Regions from separate parts of the Cytobacillus sp. FSL W7-1323 genome, predicted to be linked through region 3. Evidence: riboswitches for the same ligand, from Rfam matches in the RefSeq annotation. Region 3 holds a riboswitch; each other region holds the start of a gene.

Region 1 (5,463 bases), 960 kb from region 3:
GAGGAAATCCGAACGAATGTATAATCGTTCGGATTTCTGTTTGTTTATTCGCCTTTTTTTACAAGTAATTTTTCCCGCGAGAGTTTGGCAGCTTGCACCATGACTGTTAGGGCTGCGACGGTTTCGTCCATGCCTCTTGTTTTGAGGCCGCAGTCAGGGTTAATCCAGAAAAGTTGTGGGTCTAGTACTTGTAAGGCACGGTCGATGTTTTTCGTTAGTTCGTCGAGTTGTGGCACCCGAGGGCTGTGAATGTCATATACACCTAAGCCGATACCTTGTTCGTAGGTGCTTTCTTCAAATGAGTGAATGAGTTCGCCGTGGCTTCTTGATGTTTCAATGGAGATGACATCAGCGTCGAGTGCTTGAATGCTTGAGATAATGTCTTCGAAATCGGAGTAGCACATATGCGTATGAATTTGTGTTTCATTTCTGACAGAAGTGGTGGCTAGTCTAAAAGCATAAACAGCAGCGTTCAGATAATCTTCCCACTTCTCTTGTTTGAGTGGTAATCCTTCACGAATGGCTGGTTCGTCTACTTGAATCATCCGGATACCATTTGCTTCTAGTGCTTCTACTTCTTCTCGAAGGGCAAGGGCAATTTGGTTTGCGACTTCGTAACGAGGGATATCGTCGCGGACAAATGACCAGTTTAAAATCGTAATCGGACCAGTGAGCATACCTTTTACCGGGTGATCTGTTAAGGACTGGGCATAGACTGTTTCTGCAACTGTCATTGGCTGTTCAAATGAGACATCTCCATAAATGAGTGGTGGTTTGACACAACGAGAGCCATAAGACTGCACCCAACCGAATTTTGTGAATTGGAATCCGGCTAATTTTTCACCGAAGTATTCGACCATATCTGTGCGCTCGAATTCGCCATGAACAAACACATCAAGGCCTAGCTCTTCTTGAATATCAATCCACTTTTTAATTTCCGTTTTGATATATGTTTGATAGTCAGTAGCAGTTAACTCTCCTTTACGCCATTTTAAACGATTTCTTCTCACTTCCTGTGTTTGTGGGAAGCTTCCAATCGTTGTTGTAGGTAGGAGTGGTAGTTGGAAGGCTATTTTTTGTGTTGCTTGACGAACAGAATAAGGTGCTTCGCGCTCTGCTAGTGATGATGGTAAGTTTTGAATGGCTGTTTGTACTTGTTGATTGTTTCTAATAGAAGATTGATTTAGCACCTCGATAGCAGTTCGTCTCTCGTTTATCTCATCTTGGATTTGCTCTTTTCCTTCTCTTATTCCTTTCGTTAGCACTACGATTTCTTGTAATTTTTCATCAGCAAAGGCGAGTGCGGTCTTTAATGTATGATCTAGTGTTTCTTCAATTTTGACTGTAACGGGTACATGCAATAAGCTGGATGAAGGCTGGATGATTAAGCGATCTTTCGGAACAATTGCTGTAATTTTTTCTAGAAGAGAGAGCTTATTATCAAGTTTGGCGCCCCAGATATTACGGCCATCGATGAGACCTGCAGCTAATACTTTATCACTTGGGAAGCCGAATTTTTGTAAAGAAGCGAGGTTTTGACCTGCATCATGGACAAAATCAAGGCCGATCGCTTGCACAGGTAATGAGGTAACAGCTTCAAAATGAGTGATGCTTTCAAAATACGTTTGTAAAATGATATTTATCTGTGGTGCTGCCTGGTGTAATGTTTGGTAAACTGCTTGATAGAGTGAGATGTCTTCTTCTGTGAGGGTAGTTGCTAAAATAGGTTCATCGATTTGTACCCACAAGGCACCTTCTTGCTGTAATTCTTTTAAAATTTGTGCATAAAGAGGAACGAATTGATTGACGATTGATTTGAATTCACTTTCTTTATAGCCCTTTGATAATTTCACAAACGTAATCGGGCCCAAGATAACCGGTTTCCCGTCGATTTCAAGCTTCTCTTTTCCTTCTTTATAAAAGGCAAGTGGCCGGTTTTCAGCAAGTGTTGGCGTGAGGTTGTTGAGTTCTGGCACGATGTAGTGATAGTTTGTGTTAAACCATTTGGTCATTTCAGCTGCCACGGCATCTTTGTTCCCTCTGGCAATATCAAAATACGTTTCGATATCAACCTTCCCACCTCTGTATGTAAAACGCTCAGGAACAAGTCCAAACATCACAGCTGTATCAAGGACATGATCATACAGTGTGAAATCGCCAACCGGGATGAGATCAACGCCAAGTTGTTTTTGTTTCTCGAGAGAGGATAAACGAATGACTTCCATTTGTTGCAGAAAAGTCTCTTTATTCAACTTACCACTCCAAAATTGTTCTAGAGCTTTCTTCCACTCCCGCTTCTCGCCAATTCTTGGATAACCTACATTTGAGCTTTTTACTTCAGTCAATTTAAACACTCCTTTAGATTGTATTTTCTCAACAAAAAATCTCTCTATTTATTATTAAATGAGAGATTCATACGCAATATTAACTAGAGTTGAGACCATTTGATTTGCTCAACACGTATTCATCACTCCTCTCTATGCATCCGTAGAGTCTAAGTGCAAACAACAGACAGGTCTCCTGACTTCGGATTATCGCTCGTTATCCCTTCCCATTTCTATTATGAAATAGTGGTCAATGATAAGTCGCTCTCCTTCACAGTGGCGGGACCGTGCCGGCATTCCACCGGGCTTCCCTTTTAAGCAATCATGCATCTGTTGCCTTTGTTATTAAGTTTTGAAAATACAAAAGACCTCTCTAATTAAAAATAGAGAGGTCTTTATCCTCTCTTATTTGCCAAAGCTATTACACTTTGCAGGAATTAGCACCTTTTTAACAAATAATTGTTAAAGGTTGCTGGGTTTCATCGGGCCAGTCCCTCCACCTCTCTGAATAAGAGAATTACATATTTATAATATTTTGAATTTTACAGATAGATTAGCATAATAAATGGAAGCTGTCAAAATAAATTCTTCATGAGTGATATATATCATCAGATTCAAGCCACTTGCGAAATTTATGTAGATGGTAATAATGCTTGCCATTAAGAATGACTTTTGGTGCGTGAGGATGCTTCTGTAATAGATCCTTCATGTCAGCTTCACTTAAATAAAAGTAAAGATGAAGGTGGCTTTGCTCCACAAGTAAATGATTCATATTACCTTCATTTTTACTACTAAATTGCTTCAACCCATTGCCTATGAAATAGCCAAGTAATGCTAAACCGGCGGCAATCCAAATAAAATTCAACTCGAATTCCAATTTGTACTCCCCCTTAAATACATATATATCTACTTTAACATCTCCTAACGAATAGTAATAATATATTTTTTAGTGCCGAATCGGATCAATGCCCCCATAATTAAACCAATCTACCCTGTCTATCGCACCATCTTTCATAGATTGTATACTTGTCCGAGAACAAAATTGGCCAAGCTGTATATATTGATATTACTTAGTGTTTTTCTCGGGTTTGTGATGGAAAAGGCTATAGTTAGCACAAAGGAGACTATTAATTTTGCTGAAGGAGAGAAGTGAAGTGTTATGAATCTATCTGTTATTATTCCCATTCAGAATGAAGAATCTACGTTGTCAGCCGTTTTAGAAGAGTTAGTGAAGATTGAGCCATATGAAATCATCGCTGTTTTGAATGGTTCAACAGATGGATCGGAGAAAATAGCGGAAGCATTTGAATGTAGAAAGCTTGTTTATAAAGAACCTCTAGGGGTGGATATTGGACGAGCAATTGGTGCAAGGGAGGCAAAAGGAGATACGCTTCTTTTTATTGATGGTGATATTGTCGTTAGAGCACAGGAGCTACAAGCACTGCTTGATGGCATTCAGGATGGGGCTGATATTGCCCTAAATGATTTAAGCTGGACAATGAAGCGCCCCATTAGACCACATCCGACAGCAGTATCAAAGTTCTCTCTTAATCATTTTTTAGGTAAAGGTGAGTTATCCGTTAATTCCTTAGTCGCTGTTCCTCATGTGATGAAAAAATCAGCGCTTGATACAATTGGTTGGGAGAATTTAGCTTGTCCGCCATTAGCTCATAGTATAGCTGTGATGAAAGAATTAAAGATGAGTGCACCAGTAGCCATTGATGTGATTGCTACAAATAAGATTCGACCGAAACATCAACAGAAGATTACGGGCTCCTCTTTTTCATTTTCAACAAGTTTAATAATTGGTGACCATTTACGTGCAGTGGCCCAACTGATTGAAGAGAGAGGATATCGCGGTGGTTTAAACGATGGCAGGCGAAATCGGCAATCTTTTAAGGAATATGTACAAGCCTTTTCGGTAAAGGAAGAGAAACGAGCGAAGTATAGTGCGATTATTCCTGTAGGGAAGGAGCCGGATACGATTGCTGAAGTGATTGCTGAGGTAAAGAAGGCAGGCATTGATGAAATCATTGTTGTGTTAAATGGAGCAGATGAACGAACAAAGGAAAAGGTAGAAAAGTCAGGTGTGAAAGTGATTGCGTTTGACCAGGCACTCGGACATAACATTCCAAGAGCGATTGGTGCGCTTCACAGTACAGGAGATATCTGTTTGTTCTTAGATAGTGATTTTGTTATCAAAGCAGAAGATTTAACCCCTTTTATACATGCTGTAGAAGAAGGGGCAGATATTGCTTTAAATGATTTAGAAATATTGCTCGACCGTGCCCATCCGTTGCATTCTGTGAGTGCTGCTAAGTACCTTCTGAATATGGCACTGAAAAGAGAGGACCTCACCGTTAATTCTCTCACTGCTATTCCACATGCAATGAGCAGGAAAGTGATTGACGAGATTGGTATCCTCACATTAATGTCTCCACCGTTATTTCAAGCAAAGGCAATTCTAAAAGGATTTAAAGTCGAATCCATTCATTATGTCGATGTCGTCAAGCCAAATAAAATTAGAAAACAGCATCACAGGCAAGCCGATGGTCGGGTCGAATCAACTGACCGGATTCTAGGTGACCACATTGAAGCATTTTCATATTTACTATCGTTCAATCAGAGATGCGGTTATACAGATGGCAATCGAAAATGGGACATGCTCCAAGGTCAAATAGATAGAGTTGCTGTTATTGGTCTCGGCTATGTTGGTCTCCCACTGGCTCTCCACTTAGCAAAAAAGGGCTGTCATGTAACGGGCATCGATCAAGATACTCATAAGATTGAGTTATTACAGCAAGGGAGCAGTTATATTCCTGATGTAAAAGATGAAGAGCTGCAAGCGGTTCTAAATTTCATTCCAAAACATACGGATGCAGCTATAGCTTTGCTTAAAGCCGCTGAGTATATCATCGTCACAGTTCCAACCCCAATTGACGAACATCATGAACCGGATTTAAGAGCGATGATTGCCGTTACTAACTATCTTTGCCAATATTTACAGACGGGACAAACGATTATTTATGAAAGCTCTACTTATCCGGGAACAGTAGAAGAGGTGATTGAGCCTATATTCACACGCCATCACTTTAAAGCTGGTGAAGACTACTACTTATGTTATTCACCCGAGAGAATT
Region 2 (5,463 bases), 2.0 Mb from region 3:
GAAACTTTGGATTTCTTCAGAGTGTAATACTTCTAGTAGTGCTTTTATTTCTTCTTTGTCTTCATCCCCAGCTCTAACTGCGATTACATTCACATATGGAGAATCACTTTCTTCAAGTGCAATTGCATCTTCCACTGGATTTAAGCCAGCATCAATTGCATAGTTAGAGTTAATTAGAACTGCGTCACCTTCTCCATTATTATATATTTGTGGAAGAAGTGCTGCTTCATACTCCGTATCAAACTTTAGATTTTTCGTATTTTCCTCAATATCATCAATTGTCGCTGTCGTTTTATCGACATCAGCTTTTAGTGTAATCAAACCTTCCTTTTCTAACATTGTCAAAATACGACCATGGTCAGGTACAGAGCTACTCATAATAACTGTTGCTCCTTCTGGAAGATCATCTAAGCTATCATATTCTTGTGAATAAACACCAATTGGCTCGATATGAACACCACCAGCATTAACAAAATCATAATCATTTTCAGCCATTTGAGATTCTAAATAAGGGATATGTTGGAAATAGTTCGCATCAATATCGCCACCCTCTAACGCTTGGTTCGGTACAATATAATCTTGGAACGTTGTGATATCCAGCTCAATTCCTTTTTCTTCTAATAAAGGTTTTGCTTCATTAAGGATTTCAGCATGCGGTACGTTAGATGCCCCAATTTTTAATGTTTTTGTTCCTTCATCAGATCCTTCGCTACCTTCATCTGAAGATCCACAGGCAGCAATAAATAATACAACAGCTGCAATCATTAAAACAGATAACCATTTTTTCATTTTTTTAGCTCTCCTATCGTTTGTCTAGTTTGGAAGTAATCAAATCACCAATCATTTGGATGATAAACACGATAATTAAGATAATAATCGTTGCAATCCATACAACGTCATATCTACTTCTTTGGAAACCTTCTAAGTAGGCAAGGTTCCCTAATCCTCCTGCACCTATGACACCTGCCATTGCCGTATATCCGACTAGCGCAATCGCTGTAACGGTAATACCCGAAACAAGCGCTGGCATAGATTCAGGGATGAGTACTTTCCATATAATTGTACTTGTTTTTGCACCCATCGATTTAGAGGCTTCAATGACACCTTTATCAATCTCACGTAAGCCAATTTCCACCATTCTTGCATAGAAAGGTGCTGCACCAATAATGAGTGCTGGTAATGCTGCATTTTCACCAATCATTGTCCCTAAAATCATTTTTGTGAAAGGGATTAATAACACAATCAAGATTAAAAACGGAATGGATCGAAAGACATTGACGAATGCCGCAATGATCTTATTAACTAGCTGATTTTGCCATATATTACCTTTAGAGGTTAAGAACAAAAGTAATCCAAGAATAATTCCTAAAATAAACGTGGCTATAACAGAAATACTTGTCATATATAAAGTTTCTTTTGTTGCTTCCCACATTCTTTCCCAATCCACATTTGGTAGCCATTCATTAAGCATGGGAAATCACCTCCACGCCAACCTTCTGCGAATGAATATATTCAATCGCGCGGGTAACCTCATCCGACTCTCCATCTATATGAATAAATAAGGTACCGTAAGAGCCACTTTGTGTTTGGGATATCTTTCCTTGTAATACATTCACTGTTACATTGTAGTGGCGAATTAAGTTTGTGATTAATGGTTGTTCCGCTGAACCACCTACAAATCCAAGTTGAACAATTTGGCCATTTGGATAAGCACTCAGTAAATGTGTAATCGTTTCCTTCGTTTCTTCCGGTTCGGTCACTTGTTGAACAAATCGCTTCGTAATAGGTTCTTTTGGCTTTTGGAACACATCTAGCACTTCGCCAATTTCAACAATTCTTCCACCTTCCATGACAGCCACACGGTGGCAAATCTTGCGAATGACATGCATTTCATGCGTAATTAACACAATAGTTAACCCTAAACGTTCATTAATATCAACAAGTAAGTCGAGAATACTATCAGTTGTTTGCGGATCTAGAGCACTTGTCGCCTCATCACATAACAGTACTTTAGGATTATTGGCAAGTGCTCTAGCAATACCTACTCGCTGTTTTTGTCCACCGCTTAATTGCGAGGGATAGGCATCCTCTCGACCATCTAGTCCAACCAATTTAATTAATTCATTAACTCTCTCTAGTCGCGCTTTCTTAGGTACACCAGCAATTTCTAATGGAAACGCAATGTTTTCTCGTACTGTTCGAGACCACAATAAATTAAAATGTTGGAAAATCATGCTTATTTCTTGTCTAGCCTTTCTTAAGCTAGCACCTTTTATGCGAGAAACTTCATTCCCAGCTACAGATACAACGCCTTCAGTCGGGATTTCAAGTCCATTTAACATACGAATCAATGTACTTTTACCCGCACCACTGTATCCGATTACACCGAATATTTCACCCTCGTTAATTTCGAGGTTAACATTGTCTACTGCATTTACTTTCCCGTTTTTCGTTGAGAAAATCTTTTTTACATCTTTTATTGAAATCATTTTATACTTCACCTCTTCAATCCAGAAAAACCAACACATTTATAGCATATCCATTGTTTATAAAAAAAGCCTTCCTGCTTATGAGCAGAAAGGCTTGTTATGAAAATTCCTTTCTCTCATCTTTCAAAGCTAATGCTTTGAGTGAATTGGCACCATTTCAATTAAATGACGGTTGCCGGGCTTCAAAGGGCACTTCCCTCCACCTCTCTAAATAAGAGCAAACTATGAATATATTGAATTTTTTTGTGTACCTGTGTAATAGTATCATGTCATTGAAGTAGGTGTCAAATCTGAAATAATAGTTGTTAGACCCTTATATTTAATGAAGCAATACCGGTTGCCGCTTCAATAGCAGATTCAAGATCATCGATCAAATCTTCTACATTTTCAATTCCAATTGATAATCGGATTAAGTCTTCAGGTACACCTGCTTGTTTTAACCCATCTTGATTAAGTTGTTGATGCGTTGTGCTTGCTGGATGTATAATAAGACTTTTTGCATCACCTACATTCGCTACATGTGCGAACAGCTCAACCGAATTAATAACCTTCGCACCTGCTTCACGCCCACCAGATATGCCAAAAACGACAACTGCCCCTGCACCTTTAGATAAATATTTGTCTGCTAATTCTTTATTAGGATGGTTGTCATCGCCCGGATAAAGTACCCAATTAACAGCAGAGTGATTATTTAAATATTGCACAATTTTTTTCGTATTAGCAATATGTTCTTTCATTCGAACCGTTAACGTTTCTAAACCTAACGTAAATTGGAAGGCGCTTTGTGCACTTAGTGCTGGACCTAAATCTCTTAGAAGCTGCACTCTCGCTTTAGTAATATATGCTACAGGGCCAAGTGCCTCACTATATACTAAATCGTTATAGCTTGTATCCGGCTGACTTAATCCTGGATACTTCTCTGAGTTCCAATCAAATTTACCACCGTCAACAATGATCCCCCCCATTGTCGTCCCATTCCCAAGTAACCATTTCGTAGCAGAATGAACAACAATATCTGCGCCATGCTCAATCGGCCGACATAGATAAGGAGTTGCAAATGTGTTATCAACCACTAACGGCACACCATGTTCATGGGCGATATTTGAAACTGTTTCAATATCTAGTACTTGTAAACTCGGGTTACCAATGGTTTCGGCAAATACAGCTCGTGTCTTCTCATTGATTGCTGCTCGTAGTTCCTCTTCATTATTAATATCGATAAGCCTAACGTTGATGCCGTACTTTGGTAAAGTGACTGTAAATAAATTATATGTACCTCCATATAAATTAGAGGCAGCTACAATTTCATCACCCGCTTGAACAATATTAAGAAGAGCTAAGTAAATGGCTGCTTGCCCGCTTGCTAATGCTAATGCGCCTGTTCCCCCTTCTAACAATGCAACTCTTTCCTCAAACACAGTAACCGTTGGATTATGAATACGAGAATAAATATATCCTGTTTCTTTTAAGCCAAATAAGTCTTGCGCATGCTCTGTATTCTGGAATTGATAAGCATTATTTTGATAGATTGGGACCGCTCTTGCCCCTGTTACTGGATCAGGTTTTAGCCCACCATGAACACCAATTGTTTCAAATCGAAGTTGCTTTTCTTTTTCTGCCATTTTACATCTCTCCTCTTTTTTAAATTGGAAAGAAAAGACGACCAAAAACCCTCTTCACAAAGAAGAGGGTTTATCATCTCTTCTTATCTACCAGAGCTTTTATGCTCTGCTGGAATTAGCACCGTGTATCAAACAACCGGTTGCCGGGTTTCATAGGGCCAGTCCCTCCACCACTCTCGATAAGAATATTTAATTTTCTAATTATTCTAAGGATAGAATAACAACCTTTTTTTGGGAAGTCAATCTTTTTTTAGGACATTTGATGTATTTATGATTATTTTTGATTTAATACGAAAATGGCATCTAATTTTAATAATTGTCTAAAAGTCGACTTAAGGATGATATGCTTTTCATCCACTTGTTTCTTTAGACTCGTACGCCCTTGAAGCAAAGAATGAAAGTGGTCAGCAGTAGTTTGAATGTTTATATGATAATTTTTCAATGGGCGAGTATGTTTAATTAGCAGCCTTTTACGGTCTAATGTCAAATACATTAGATTTTGTTCTAATTCTACTCGAATCCTTATAGGTTCCTTTAACATCATTAAAATATGATCATTTACTCTTAAAGATTGATTAAAATGATAAATGAGTTCCTCTATTGAAACCACCCCCAGCCCGCGTCTTATATTCTATAATTCTGTTCCAAGAAATGATTTCCTTCTCCTAACTATCGACTTTAACTGACAGAACATTTATTTCCAACAATGTTCACAACCTATTTCCCGAGAAATATGTCAAAAGCTAGACTTATCGACAGAAAAAAGAAATATCCCATCGATTCATCTGCCTAGAATGAGTGAGGGGTGTAATTAAACATTTACGCAACCCCCCTTGATTAAAAGCATAAGAAAACCACTTATTCCTAAACAATAAGTGGTTTTAAAATTGAGACTGTAATTCATATGATTGAATTTGTTCAAGTAAATAAGGTACTGAATGGAAAGCATAAAGCTTATCAACTAACTCTCCTTTTTTAAACACAAGTAAACACGGTACACTTTCAATTTCATACTTTTCTGCCACTGCTGGCAAAAAATTCAGGTCGGCTTTACCTATAGGAAGGTTCTGCAACAGTTGCTCAGTAATTGTTAGCATTTTCCCGGCAACTTGACATGTCCCACACATAGGAGTGAATAAATAAAATAAGCCGGATTGCTTCCTTGCGATCAAATCATTTAAGTCATTGTTTGACCAGTCAATCATGTTATCATCCTTTATCTAAATACTCGGTATATATATCTATATTTGCACTTATTAAGGCTGTAGCTAAATGATGCGCAGGTGCCGCCTCGACTTCACGATACATTTTATCAATATAGATATGCTCTGCCTCTGGTAATTCTCTCTTAA
Region 3 (5,463 bases):
GATTCCAGACCATTAATGAGGGAACTTTTCCATAACATGATTCGTTATCAATTGAAGCCAGTAACGGTTGTCGATTATGAGAGGGATGTTTATATCTACCCATATGGTAATGTACGTCTCACTTTTGATAGCAATATTCGTACAAGCTTAAGGAATCCCGACTTTTTAAATACGACAATGCCTATGGTACCATCCCTTGATCATCAATTGATGATACTTGAAGTAAAGTATGATGAATACATTCCCGATGTCATTAAAATGCTTCTGCAAATGCTAGATCGCAGGAAGGGCACGTATTCTAAATATCAATTAAGTAGAATGTATGGATTATAGAGAGAATAGGAGAAAAGCAAAATGGAAAGTGTGAATTTTTCAGATGTATTTAAATCAAGCTTTTTAGAAAAGACAGAGAGTTTTTCAATTATAGATTCCCTAATAGGTTTATTCATGGCTTTTGCAATTGGACTTTTTATTTATGCAGTATATAAGAAGACATTTTCTGGTGTGATTTATTCACATACTTTTAATATATCCCTCATTATAATGACCATGGCTACAGCATTAATTATTATGGGAATTTCCTCGAATGTCCTGTTATCACTAGGTATGGTTGGTGCTTTATCCATTGTCCGTTTTCGTACACCAATTAAAGACCCTATGGATCTTGTTTATCTTTTTTGGGCGATTGTTGCCGGTATTCTTTGCGGAGCAGGCTTTATTCCGTTAGTGATTATTGGCAGTTTAATGATCGGTCTCGTACTTGTATTGTTCGTTAACAAAATTACGATTCAGAACCCTTACTTACTCATTGTAAAATATGGGGGTGAAGATGTGGAATCTCAACTAGAATCGCTATTATCAAAGGTCACTAATAAACATATGATGAAATCCAAATCTATCATGAATGGTAATCAAGTAGAAATTACTTATGAAGTAAGAATGAAAAAAGAGCAATCTCAAGTGGTGAATAATGTAACGAACCTTAGCGGGGTAGAGTCGGCTGTAATGTTAAGCTATGACGGTAATTTTACAGCGTAAATGAACAGGAGAAAGGAATATGATTAAACGCAAATATGTCGTTCTCGTTTTTCTAATGTTGGCTGTTTTATTTGTTGGTATTCTATTCTTTCTACCTCATTTACTTCCAAAAGGGGAAGTAGTTGATCACTCTTATGTTTCAAAAGTATTCAATAAAAATAAAGTGACTCAAGTTGAGTTAACCCTAGCAGAAGATGATTGGGAAGATATACTAGAGAATCCGACGGAAGAAGAATATAAGATGGCAAATGTGACGATAAATGGAACTAAATTGAACCAAGTAGCTGTTCGGACAAAGGGGAATTCTTCCCTTTCTTCCGTTGCTAGAATGGAAGATTCTGATCGTTATAGCTTCAAAATAGACTTTGATTACTATACCGATCAAACTTTATATGGATTGAAAAAGTTGAATCTAAATAACCAATTTAGTGATGCTACGCAAATGCGAGAATATTTATCGTATCAATTAATGGAGAATATGGGATTACCCACACCTGCTTATTCTTATATGTATGTGACCATTAATGGTCAGGAATGGGGATTATATTTAGGTGTTGAACAAGTAGACGAAGTGATGCTTGGAAGATATTTTGAAAATCCATATGGATCATTGTACAAGCCAGATGGTACAAATAGTGACTTGAAATGGGTAAGTGATGATATTGATGATTACTCAGGTTTAAACTTGAAATCAGAGGAGCAAGATGAACAAGCGTTAATAGATATGTTAGATAGTATCGATAATGGTGGCAATTTAGAAAAAACTTTAGATGTGGATCAAGTATTACGATATTTTGCAGTAAATACGGCTGTCGTTAGCATGGATAGTTACCAAGGGCAAATGAAGCACAACTATTATTTATATGAAAATGATGGTAAGTTCTCAATCATTCCGTGGGACTATAATATGGCATTTGGCGGCTTTGGAGTAGGTATGGGTGGCGGAGGACGCATGAACGGAGATTCTTCAATCGCTGAAGAAAACCAAAACAAAAATCAAAATCAGGAACAACAAGGTCTAGCACCAGGAGAAGGTGGGCAAGGTGAGGATGAACAAGGTCAAGTTCACCAAGCTGAAATGGGGAACTTCGATGGTGGCATGGGAAATAGTAATTTAATGAGTGAAGATACGATTAATTTCAGTATTTCCGAACCTGTAGCTGGTACTTCTTTAGATGAGAGGCCTTTACTTAATGCTTTATTGGCAAATGATGAATTTAAAAAGCAATATGAAGCATACCTTGAAAAGATTGCCGAAGAATATATGACAAAAGAGTCTTACCAAAATACAACTACACAAATTAGTACATTGATTCTTCCTTATGTAGAACAGGATCCTACCAAGTTTTATACAACAGAAGAATTTCTACAAGCAGTGCAAGGTGATGAGAGTTTACCAGCATTTGCTGAGGCGAGATCAGAATCGATACTTGCTCAGCTTTCAGGTGAATTAGAAGTAGAATCACAAGCTTCTGAAGTCAATAACATGTTCCCTAGCCGAGCAGGTGGTGATGACCAGGAAGGTCAAGAAAGAGGAGAAGTATTCCAACCGCCAAACGGTAATGAAGGAAACATTGATGGTGAAATGCCTGAACGTCCGCAAGGCAATGGAGACTTTCCGCAGGAAGGAGATTTTGAGACACCAGAAGGGTTTGAAGGTATGCCTGGTGGTGAGGGACGTGGACAAGAAGAGCAACCTAGTACAGTAAAGTTCAAAACGTCAGCAATCATCTTGTATGTGGGTCTAATCACAGCTTTATTAGGAACAACTTTTTTTATCTTCTTGTTTAAACGAAGAGGAAGATAAGTAAATGCATAAATAATCAAAATACTATTGACAATTAATTCAATACCCGATAAAATTTCCTTTATCAAAGCAACACATTAAATTTAATATGATTCTTATCGAGAGAGACTGAGGGACCAGGCCCGAAGATGTCCGGCAACCTCCTTTTAAAGGGAAGGTGCTAAATCCTGCAGAATGATTTCATTCTGAAAGATAAGGTTTAATAACAATCATTTGTTGAGCCTCTTTCAAAGTGAAAGAGGCTCATTTTATGTTGTAGAGGATTTAGGGAGGGTGAGGTAAATGATTGAAGTCAATCATTTAGTGAAAATTTATAAAAGCAAAAAGAAGCAAGTAATAGGGGTTGACAATGTATCCCTTTCTATTAAAGAAGGGGAAATATACGGGATTATTGGCTATAGTGGAGCAGGGAAAAGTTCTTTATTACGCTGTCTAAATTTATTGGAGAGACCGACATCTGGTGAAGTGAAAATTGATGGCGTTGATTTAACATCTTTAACAAGTAAAGAATTAAGAAAAGCAAGGCAGAAGATAGGTATGATTTTTCAGCATTTTTATTTAGCGAGTTCGAAGACAGTGTATGAGAATATTGCCTTTGCTTTAAAAGCGGCAGGTAAAAGCCCGAAAGAAATAGATATCAGGGTGAAAGAACTATTAGAATTAGTGGGTTTAGCAGATAAAATTCATCAGTATCCCACACAATTAAGTGGTGGTCAAAAGCAAAGGGTAGGAATAGCCAGAGCACTCGCTAATGATCCAAAGGTTTTACTTTGCGATGAAGCCACGTCAGCTCTAGACCCTAAAACAACAAAATCAATCCTGAACTTATTAAAATCAATTAATAAAAAGCTAGGATTAACCATCGTACTTATCACTCATGAGATGGAAGTAGTCAAAGAGATTTGTCATAGGTTAGCTGTTATGCAAGATGGAAAGGTCATAGAAGAGGGACCGGTGTATGATATATTTGCGAATCCAATTGAACCACTTACAAAGGATTTCATTCAGAGTGTTCTTCAATTTGACTTACCACAACAATTGATTGAAAACAGGAAGGGAACAATCATTAAGATTCAATTTAAAGGTGCAATAGCAGAAGAATCTGTTGTTTCTGAACTGTTCCAAACATTCAAAGTAAAAGGAAATATTCTTCACGGCAAGATTGAATATATTCAAGAAGTACCTCTTGGTATTTTTATTATGGAGTTGACTGGCGAAATACCTGAAATAGAAAGAGCTATACAATATATTCAAGAAAGAACACAGAATTTGGAGGTAGTTGAACATGTTGCTTGAGTCCATTCAGGCGTTACTTCCTGAACTAAATACAGCTGTATTACAAACAATTTATATGGTCGCCATTTCTTTAGTTGCGGCACTTATACTAGGTCTTCCACTAGGTATCTTATTATTCGTTACAGACGAAGGATTGTTCTTAAAGAATAGATTTGTAAATGCTGTTACCGGTTGGATTGTCAATTTGATCCGCTCTATTCCTTATATTATTTTGTTAGTAGCTCTATTGCCGTTAACAAAATTAATTGCAGGTTCAACTATTGGTCCTACAGCGGCTTCTGTTTCATTATCTGTAGCAGCGATTCCGTTTTTTGCAAGATTGGTAGAAACATCCTTAAGAGAAATAGATAAAGGAGTCATTGAATCTGCAGTAGCAGTAGGCGCTTCCCCTTGGATGATAATTAAGGAAATTCTTGTCCCAGAAGCGAAACCTGGAATTGTTCAAGGTTTAACGATTACGACTATTAGTTTAATTGGTTATTCAGCAATGGCAGGTATTATTGGCGGCGGTGGTATTGGTGATTTAGCGATACGTTTCGGTTACTATCGCTATGATAATGTCATTATGATTACGACAGTAATTGTCCTCGTTGTATTGGTGCAAATCATTCAAATTGGTGGGGATAAATTAACTAAATATGTAGATAAGAGATAATAAATTCAAACGATAGATATAGTAAAGGGGATGGAGCCTTTACTATATCTATTTATCCTAATGATTGAGTATTAAAGAGAAGATGGAAACAGACGGGGAGGAAGGATTCTATGAGCACGATAACAGCTTCATCTAAGGAAGCGTATTTAGCTGAACAACTCGCTCGACCATTTATTAAGACGGCTCAACAAGAAGAATTATTTCATAAAGCTACGATATTAGCAGAAGGATTTAGTAAGAGGGCGCAAAAGATTGATGAAAATGCAGAATTCCCTTTTGAAAATTTTGAAGAATTAAAACAATCAAATTACTTAAGTTTAACGATTCCGAAAGAATATGGTGGTAAAGAGATTTCCTTATATGAATATTTCTTAATACAAGAAAGGATTGCCCAAGGTGATGCGTCTACGGCTTTATGTATTGGTTGGCACTTAGGTGTTATCTATGATTTAAGGGTTAAACGGAAATGGAAGGAAGAACAGTTTGCCAAGTTATGTGAAATGGTTATCAAAGATAATAAATTGATTAACCGCTGTGCAACTGAGGTAGCAACTGGCAGTCCAACCCGTGGTGGACTACCAGCGACTACTGCGGTGAAAAAAGGAACACAATGGATCTTGAATGGAAGAAAATCTTTTGCTTCGATGGCACCAGGGTTAGATTTTTC
Region 4 (5,463 bases), 1.9 Mb from region 3:
GCTGAGCTTACTTATGCTACCAATCTTAGTCCCATCATTTTTAGCCATTGGGGAGAAATTAAAGAGAAGAAGAGAAGAGGCCTAAAGTTAAGAAGAACAATCTCTTCCCCGGTTTTCTTAAGACCCTTCTATCAGAAATAAGAAAAGAGCCGAACATTCGCTTCGGCTCTTTTGCTTTAATCCTTCTTTAACTTCGCAGCCCAGAAATTCCCTAATGACTGTAATCCTTGTACTAAAATAATCAGTAAAATGACTGTGACATACATCACATCAACTTCATATCTTAAATGTCCATAACGGTAGGCTAAGTCACCAAGTCCTCCGCCGCCAACGAGTCCCGCCATTGCTGTAGCACCAATTAATCCAATTGTTGCAATCGTGAGTCCAAGAACGATTGAAGAGCGAGATTCTCTAACAAGTACATTCCATATAATATGTCTTGTTTTAATTCCCATTGCTTCATAGGCTTCGACTACGCCACGGTCAACCTCAAGTAATGCTGATTCAATTAAGCGCGCAATATATGGAGCAGTATAAATAACAAGTGGGACAATTACGCCTTTTACACCAATCGATGTACCGACAATAAATTTGGTAAACGGTAGAATGAAAAATAATAAGATGATAAAAGGTACGGAACGAATGACGTTAATCACTACGTTGAGCACATTATATACAAATTTATTATCTAGGGCTTTACCTGGTCTAGTCAAAACAAGGAGAATCCCTAATGGTAGCCCGATCAGAATGGAAATAGCGAGAGAGATACCAACCATTTGGAAGGTTTGTATCGTTGATTCCCATAAATCAGCACCCCATGCATCAAGAAATTCGTTGATGGCGTTCATTGAGTGTCACTCCTTCCACATGGACTTGTTTCTCTTGTAAAAATTGTATGGCTTTGTTAATTTCTGCTGTATCGCCTTTAAAATGGACAAGCAACTGTCCGAATGCTTCATCTTTTAATCTTGTAATATTACCAGATAAGATATTAGGGAAAATATCATATTTTTTCGTTACTAATGCAAGTGCAGGATCACCTGATGATTCACCAAAGAAAGATAATGTTGCCACTTGGCCACTTTCACTTAATTCCTCTAATAGATCATCGGGGATATCATGTGAAAATAAGCTATTAACGAATCTTTTTGTTGTACTGTGTTGAGGAGAGGTAAAGATATCCTTCGTTCGTCCCTCTTCAATAATTTCCCCATTTTCCATAACGGCCACACAATCGCAAATCCTTTGGATAACATTCATCTCATGTGTAATAAGGAGAATCGTAATCCCTAATTCTTTATTGATTTTTAATAGCAAATCAAGAATTGCCTCTGTTGTATTTGGATCTAAGGCGCTTGTTGCTTCATCGCTGAGTAATACTTCTGGTTCATGCGATAATGCACGTGCAATAGCAACCCTTTGCTTTTGGCCACCAGATAACTCAGCTGGATAAGCATTTTGTTTTTCACTTAAACCGACAATCTCTAAATATTTATTAACGCGGCTCTTTACTTCTTTCTTATCTAATCCTGTTAGTTTAAGAGGGATAGCAATATTATCATAAACTGTTGCTGTTTTTAATAAGTTAAACCCTTGAAAAATCATGCCGATATGACTTCTTGCTTCACGGAGTTTTCCTGGTGTCAGCGTGGTTAAATCCACCCCATTGACTTTTACAGAACCACTATCAGGTTTTTCAAGTAAGTTCACACAGCGAATTAATGTACTTTTACCAGCGCCGCTGTATCCGATAACCCCGTAGATTTCTCCTTGATTCACTGATAGTGAGACATCCTTTAATGCATGGATGCTTCCTTGTTTTCCTGTAAAGGTTTTGGTTATATTCTTAAGCTCTATCATGATTTGATGCTCCCTCCGTAACGCTCATTTTTAATCATTTTACCAAGAGACGATAACTGATCCGTCAAATTCCTCTTCAACAAACTTTTCAATTTCTTCACTGCGGTAGATATCAGCTAATTTTTCAAGAATTTCATCATCTTTATTCTCCGTACGGACAGCAGCGTGGTTTACGTAAGGTGAATCCTTAGGCTCGATAAAGATAGCGTCTTTAGAAGGGACAAAACCAGCTTCAATTGCAAAGTTCGTGTTAATAGCTGCAGCGTCAAGCTCTTCTAGCTGACGAGCGATTTGAGCAGAGTCAAGTTCAATAAATTCATAGTTACCATTGTTTTTTTCAATATCACGAACTGTTGAATTAATACCTGTTTCAGGATCTAATTCGATTAATCCCGCTTTTTCAAATAGTAATAGAGCTCGGCCACTATTTGTTGGGTCACTCGGAAGACCGATTTTTGCGCCATCTTTTAATTCAGCTACATCTTTTACATTGAGTGCATAGATGCCCATCGGGAATGAAACGGTATCAAAAGATTTAACTAAATCTAAATTTCTATCTTCTTTAAATGCATTAAAATAAGGCTCTGTTTGAAAAATGTTTAAGTCAATCTCTTTTTCAGCTAATGCGACATTTGGCATCACATAATCAGTAAATACTTGTGATTTAATGTTGATATCTTCTTCTTTAGCTAATTCAATTACTTTTTCTAAGATTTGCTCATGTGGACCTGCAGTGACACCAATGACTAATTCTTCATCGTCATATAATCCTTCTGTAGAGTTGCTGGCTTCATCACTACCACATGCAGCTAAGCCTGTTAAAGATAATAAGAATGTTCCAGTTAGTAACCATTTTTTCATGATGTTTGAACTCCTTTTTGTTCATTTTGTTTTTCTAATAATCGAAGTGCTTGTAAAACAGAATGTTCACTTATCTCGTTTTTCATAAAGTGAATAGATTCAGTTGGGCGTATCGCCTTTTTTACAATTGTCTTCATTAATTGCTCATCATTCACATCAATAGTTAGACTAGAGAGACTACTTGGCAATTGCCAGCTCTCATAAAACGGGAGAAGGTAATCAACTTCTGTCCATTTTTCTTCAATGGCCAATTGACCAAGAATCCCGTAAGCGACTAATTCCCCATGAAGAAAATCTTGGGCTGCATCCGCTACGGTTAGTCCATTATGAAACGAATGGGCACCAGCGATTCGTCCTGCTTTTTCGCCGAATCCACCGACCATACCCCCAGTCATGATAATCGTTTCAATCACACGGATAAGTGCTTTTGAGGTTTCGTTTTTGGCTACTGATTGTAGTGCGGCTTCACCATCATTAAGCAATGTATCTCGGCAAATTTTAGCTGAAAATTGCGAAACTTGTTTAGGTACAGGAAGTGTTTCTTCAGGGTAAAAACTTTCAATTAGAGCTTCAGCTTCATAAAACTTGGCTAATGTATCCCCAATTCCTGCTTTTAAATAAGTAATAGGCGCTTTAGCAATAATTTCAGGTTCAACCAATACGAGGGTTGTCGCAATAGGGAACTCGGTATAATGAGTAAAGCTGCCTTCTTCATTATAAAAAACACTTAATGGTGTCCATGCGGCACAGGTAGCTGCGATTGTTGGTATAAGAATGGATTGAACAGATGCTTCAATCGCAACTGCTTTTGTTATATCTAATGCTGTCCCACCACCAATACCTATTACGCCATTAGCACCATCATTTGTTATTATTTCTTGGATGTCATGGACCTTTTTTAAGGTAGTGTGACCATCTATATAATGAAGGTGAACGTTGTTATCTATTACTTCCTTGGGCAAGTAGGGTTGCACGGCTTGCCAAGCTTTTTTACCGGTTATTATATGGTATTTGGAAACAGAAATATCTTTAAGTAGGTCGGGGAGTTCTGTTAGAATGCCTGAACCTAATAAATAATGTCCTGGAGCCCCTTTTACGATTGTTGCAGTCATTTCCTCTCCTCGTTTCTCTTTGGATGTGATGATAAAAACAAAAATGCCTCTCATCATGAGAGGCATAAATATACTAGAATAGTAGTGACCTCTCTCATATATCAAAATACCAAAAAGTATTTTGCAGGATTTAGCACCTGTTCATATGGGTATATGAATGGTTGCCGGGCGTCGCAGGGCCAGTCCCTCAGCCGCTCTTTATAAGAGAAAATGCTTTATTAAATTATATTCATAATATTATCTATTACATGAAAAGTCAATAACATAATTGAAATTAATCATTAAACTAGTGATGGTGTTCTACTTGTGGGGTGTTTTCTTCAATCGGATGAATTGAGTTCTTCGCTTCTTGATGAATTCCCGATGCGCAGATAATGGCGATGCTTAATAAGAATGTTAGATAGAAGGGCACAGGTCGATTTTTCAATGCTTCCTTTAATGAATGTTTTTTGTGCATGAGAAGCATCATGGCAAAAATACTAATTAAATAAATCAGATCCATGCTAATGATCATAAATGTAACTTCACTGGGTACCAACATAATGCCTAGCATTGCCCCCATCATACTTCCCATGAGACTTGACGCTTGAGCTTCAACGAGTCCGTTTGTTTTAAACGGTAGTCCTATAAAAATGGCAATGACAGCGCTAATGAGAATTGATAATACAGTTGCTTTAGCCATTTCTGGTAACCACACAGATATAATCAAACCGATTGTTAAGCTACTCGTCATACCAACCACCATGGGAATACATTTAGAATATTTTGTAGCTATTTCTTTCTTTTTTCTAACGGCACTAATCAAGAAAAAGAAACTGTAGCCGACAACTAGAAAAAGACTGAACAAAGCAAGCATATACAAATTACCCTCCTTTGGATGCTCATAAAATACCTCGATGCCTCCTTTCATATATATTTTGTATCGTAGTGATTATGTCAGTGCAATGATAAGAAACTTTTTATACTGTTCATTCGTAAATGAATAAAGCAATATTTTCAAACTAAGAAAAGTGGTAGTCTTGGTTTATAAGTTTTCATTCAGAACAGTTTTATAAAAAAAGGAGTTTTTATATGGGGGAAGAAATAAAGATTAGACTGATACATATAAATGATGCAAGAGATATTCATGAAATGCATAGGCAAGATTCTATTATTCAACAAACAATGGCCTTATCATCGGGGAGATTAAAAGATATTGAAGATTATATTGAAGGACTTACATAAGAAGACCATGTATTTGTTGCAGAATGTAACGGTCATGTTCGAGGGATAGCTTCCTTAGAAGAGAGAAGTGGAAAGTTAAGATATAGCGGGAATGTGTCCATCTCTATTAATGAAGAAGTACAAGGAAGAGGGATTGGCAAGACGCTTCTTGAGCGAATAGTAAAGCTTGCCGATGTAGAGTTAGGACTCATCAGATTAGTGTTAGATGTATGTGCAGATAATATAAGTGCGATTGCATTATATGAAATGTTTAACGAGGCTTTGTCTAGCTCCGGACGCCATCGGCTCGAGGTCATAAGCCAATCCGGCAAAAAGGTTAAAAAACAACCTTTCTGCCGGCTCGTCTTATGCTTGTCACCGATAAGCGGGCGCCCTGCGCTTTTCTAATTTATAGATGTTATTATTA

Evidence for each region. A riboswitch is a leader RNA that binds a small molecule or an ion and turns the genes downstream of it on or off. The one in region 3 is predicted to bind S-adenosylmethionine.
Region 1: it holds a riboswitch for S-adenosylmethionine, as region 3 does, so the genes downstream of both, metE (5-methyltetrahydropteroyltriglutamate--homocysteine S-methyltransferase) here and MKX67_RS06265 (methionine ABC transporter ATP-binding protein) in region 3, are expected to answer to the same signal.
Region 2: it holds a riboswitch for S-adenosylmethionine, as region 3 does, so the genes downstream of both, MKX67_RS19360 (methionine ABC transporter ATP-binding protein) here and MKX67_RS06265 (methionine ABC transporter ATP-binding protein) in region 3, are expected to answer to the same signal.
Region 4: it holds a riboswitch for S-adenosylmethionine, as region 3 does, so the genes downstream of both, MKX67_RS19660 (iron-containing alcohol dehydrogenase family protein) here and MKX67_RS06265 (methionine ABC transporter ATP-binding protein) in region 3, are expected to answer to the same signal.

The regions. Positions count from the first base shown of each region.
Region 1 is NZ_CP151998.1:239,364-244,826, forward strand. Features, by position in the region: gene MKX67_RS01275 (hypothetical protein) at 1-24, shown strand, start outside; gene metE (5-methyltetrahydropteroyltriglutamate--homocysteine S-methyltransferase) at 45-2,345, opposite strand; cobalamin riboswitch at 2,493-2,673, opposite strand; SAM riboswitch class I at 2,727-2,839, opposite strand; gene MKX67_RS01285 (DNA-binding protein) at 2,914-3,201, opposite strand; partial or broken gene MKX67_RS01290 (glycosyltransferase family 2 protein) at 3,484-4,524, shown strand; gene MKX67_RS01295 (nucleotide sugar dehydrogenase) at 4,987-5,463, shown strand, end outside.
Region 2 is NZ_CP151998.1:3,812,003-3,817,465, forward strand. Features, by position in the region: gene MKX67_RS19350 (MetQ/NlpA family ABC transporter substrate-binding protein) at 1-789, opposite strand, end outside; gene MKX67_RS19355 (methionine ABC transporter permease) at 803-1,471, opposite strand; gene MKX67_RS19360 (methionine ABC transporter ATP-binding protein) at 1,464-2,489, opposite strand; SAM riboswitch class I at 2,603-2,707, opposite strand; gene MKX67_RS19365 (O-acetylhomoserine aminocarboxypropyltransferase/cysteine synthase family protein) at 2,795-4,111, opposite strand; SAM riboswitch class I at 4,192-4,297, opposite strand; gene MKX67_RS19370 (hypothetical protein) at 4,386-4,721, opposite strand; gene MKX67_RS19375 (thioredoxin family protein) at 4,993-5,316, opposite strand; gene MKX67_RS19380 (toprim domain-containing protein) at 5,321-5,463, opposite strand, start outside.
Region 3 is NZ_CP151998.1:1,195,250-1,200,712, forward strand. Features, by position in the region: gene MKX67_RS06250 (polyphosphate polymerase domain-containing protein) at 1-333, shown strand, start outside; gene MKX67_RS06255 (DUF4956 domain-containing protein) at 355-1,038, shown strand; gene MKX67_RS06260 (CotH kinase family protein) at 1,058-2,845, shown strand; SAM riboswitch class I at 2,938-3,044, shown strand; gene MKX67_RS06265 (methionine ABC transporter ATP-binding protein) at 3,128-4,141, shown strand; gene MKX67_RS06270 (methionine ABC transporter permease) at 4,131-4,796, shown strand; gene MKX67_RS06275 (acyl-CoA dehydrogenase family protein) at 4,907-5,463, shown strand, end outside.
Region 4 is NZ_CP151998.1:3,855,125-3,860,587, reverse strand. Features, by position in the region: gene MKX67_RS19680 (MMPL family transporter) at 1-85, shown strand, start outside; gene MKX67_RS19675 (methionine ABC transporter permease) at 177-848, opposite strand; gene MKX67_RS19670 (methionine ABC transporter ATP-binding protein) at 823-1,860, opposite strand; gene MKX67_RS19665 (MetQ/NlpA family ABC transporter substrate-binding protein) at 1,900-2,721, opposite strand; gene MKX67_RS19660 (iron-containing alcohol dehydrogenase family protein) at 2,718-3,833, opposite strand; SAM riboswitch class I at 3,925-4,040, opposite strand; gene MKX67_RS19655 (hypothetical protein) at 4,120-4,689, opposite strand; gene MKX67_RS19650 (hypothetical protein) at 4,905-5,057, shown strand.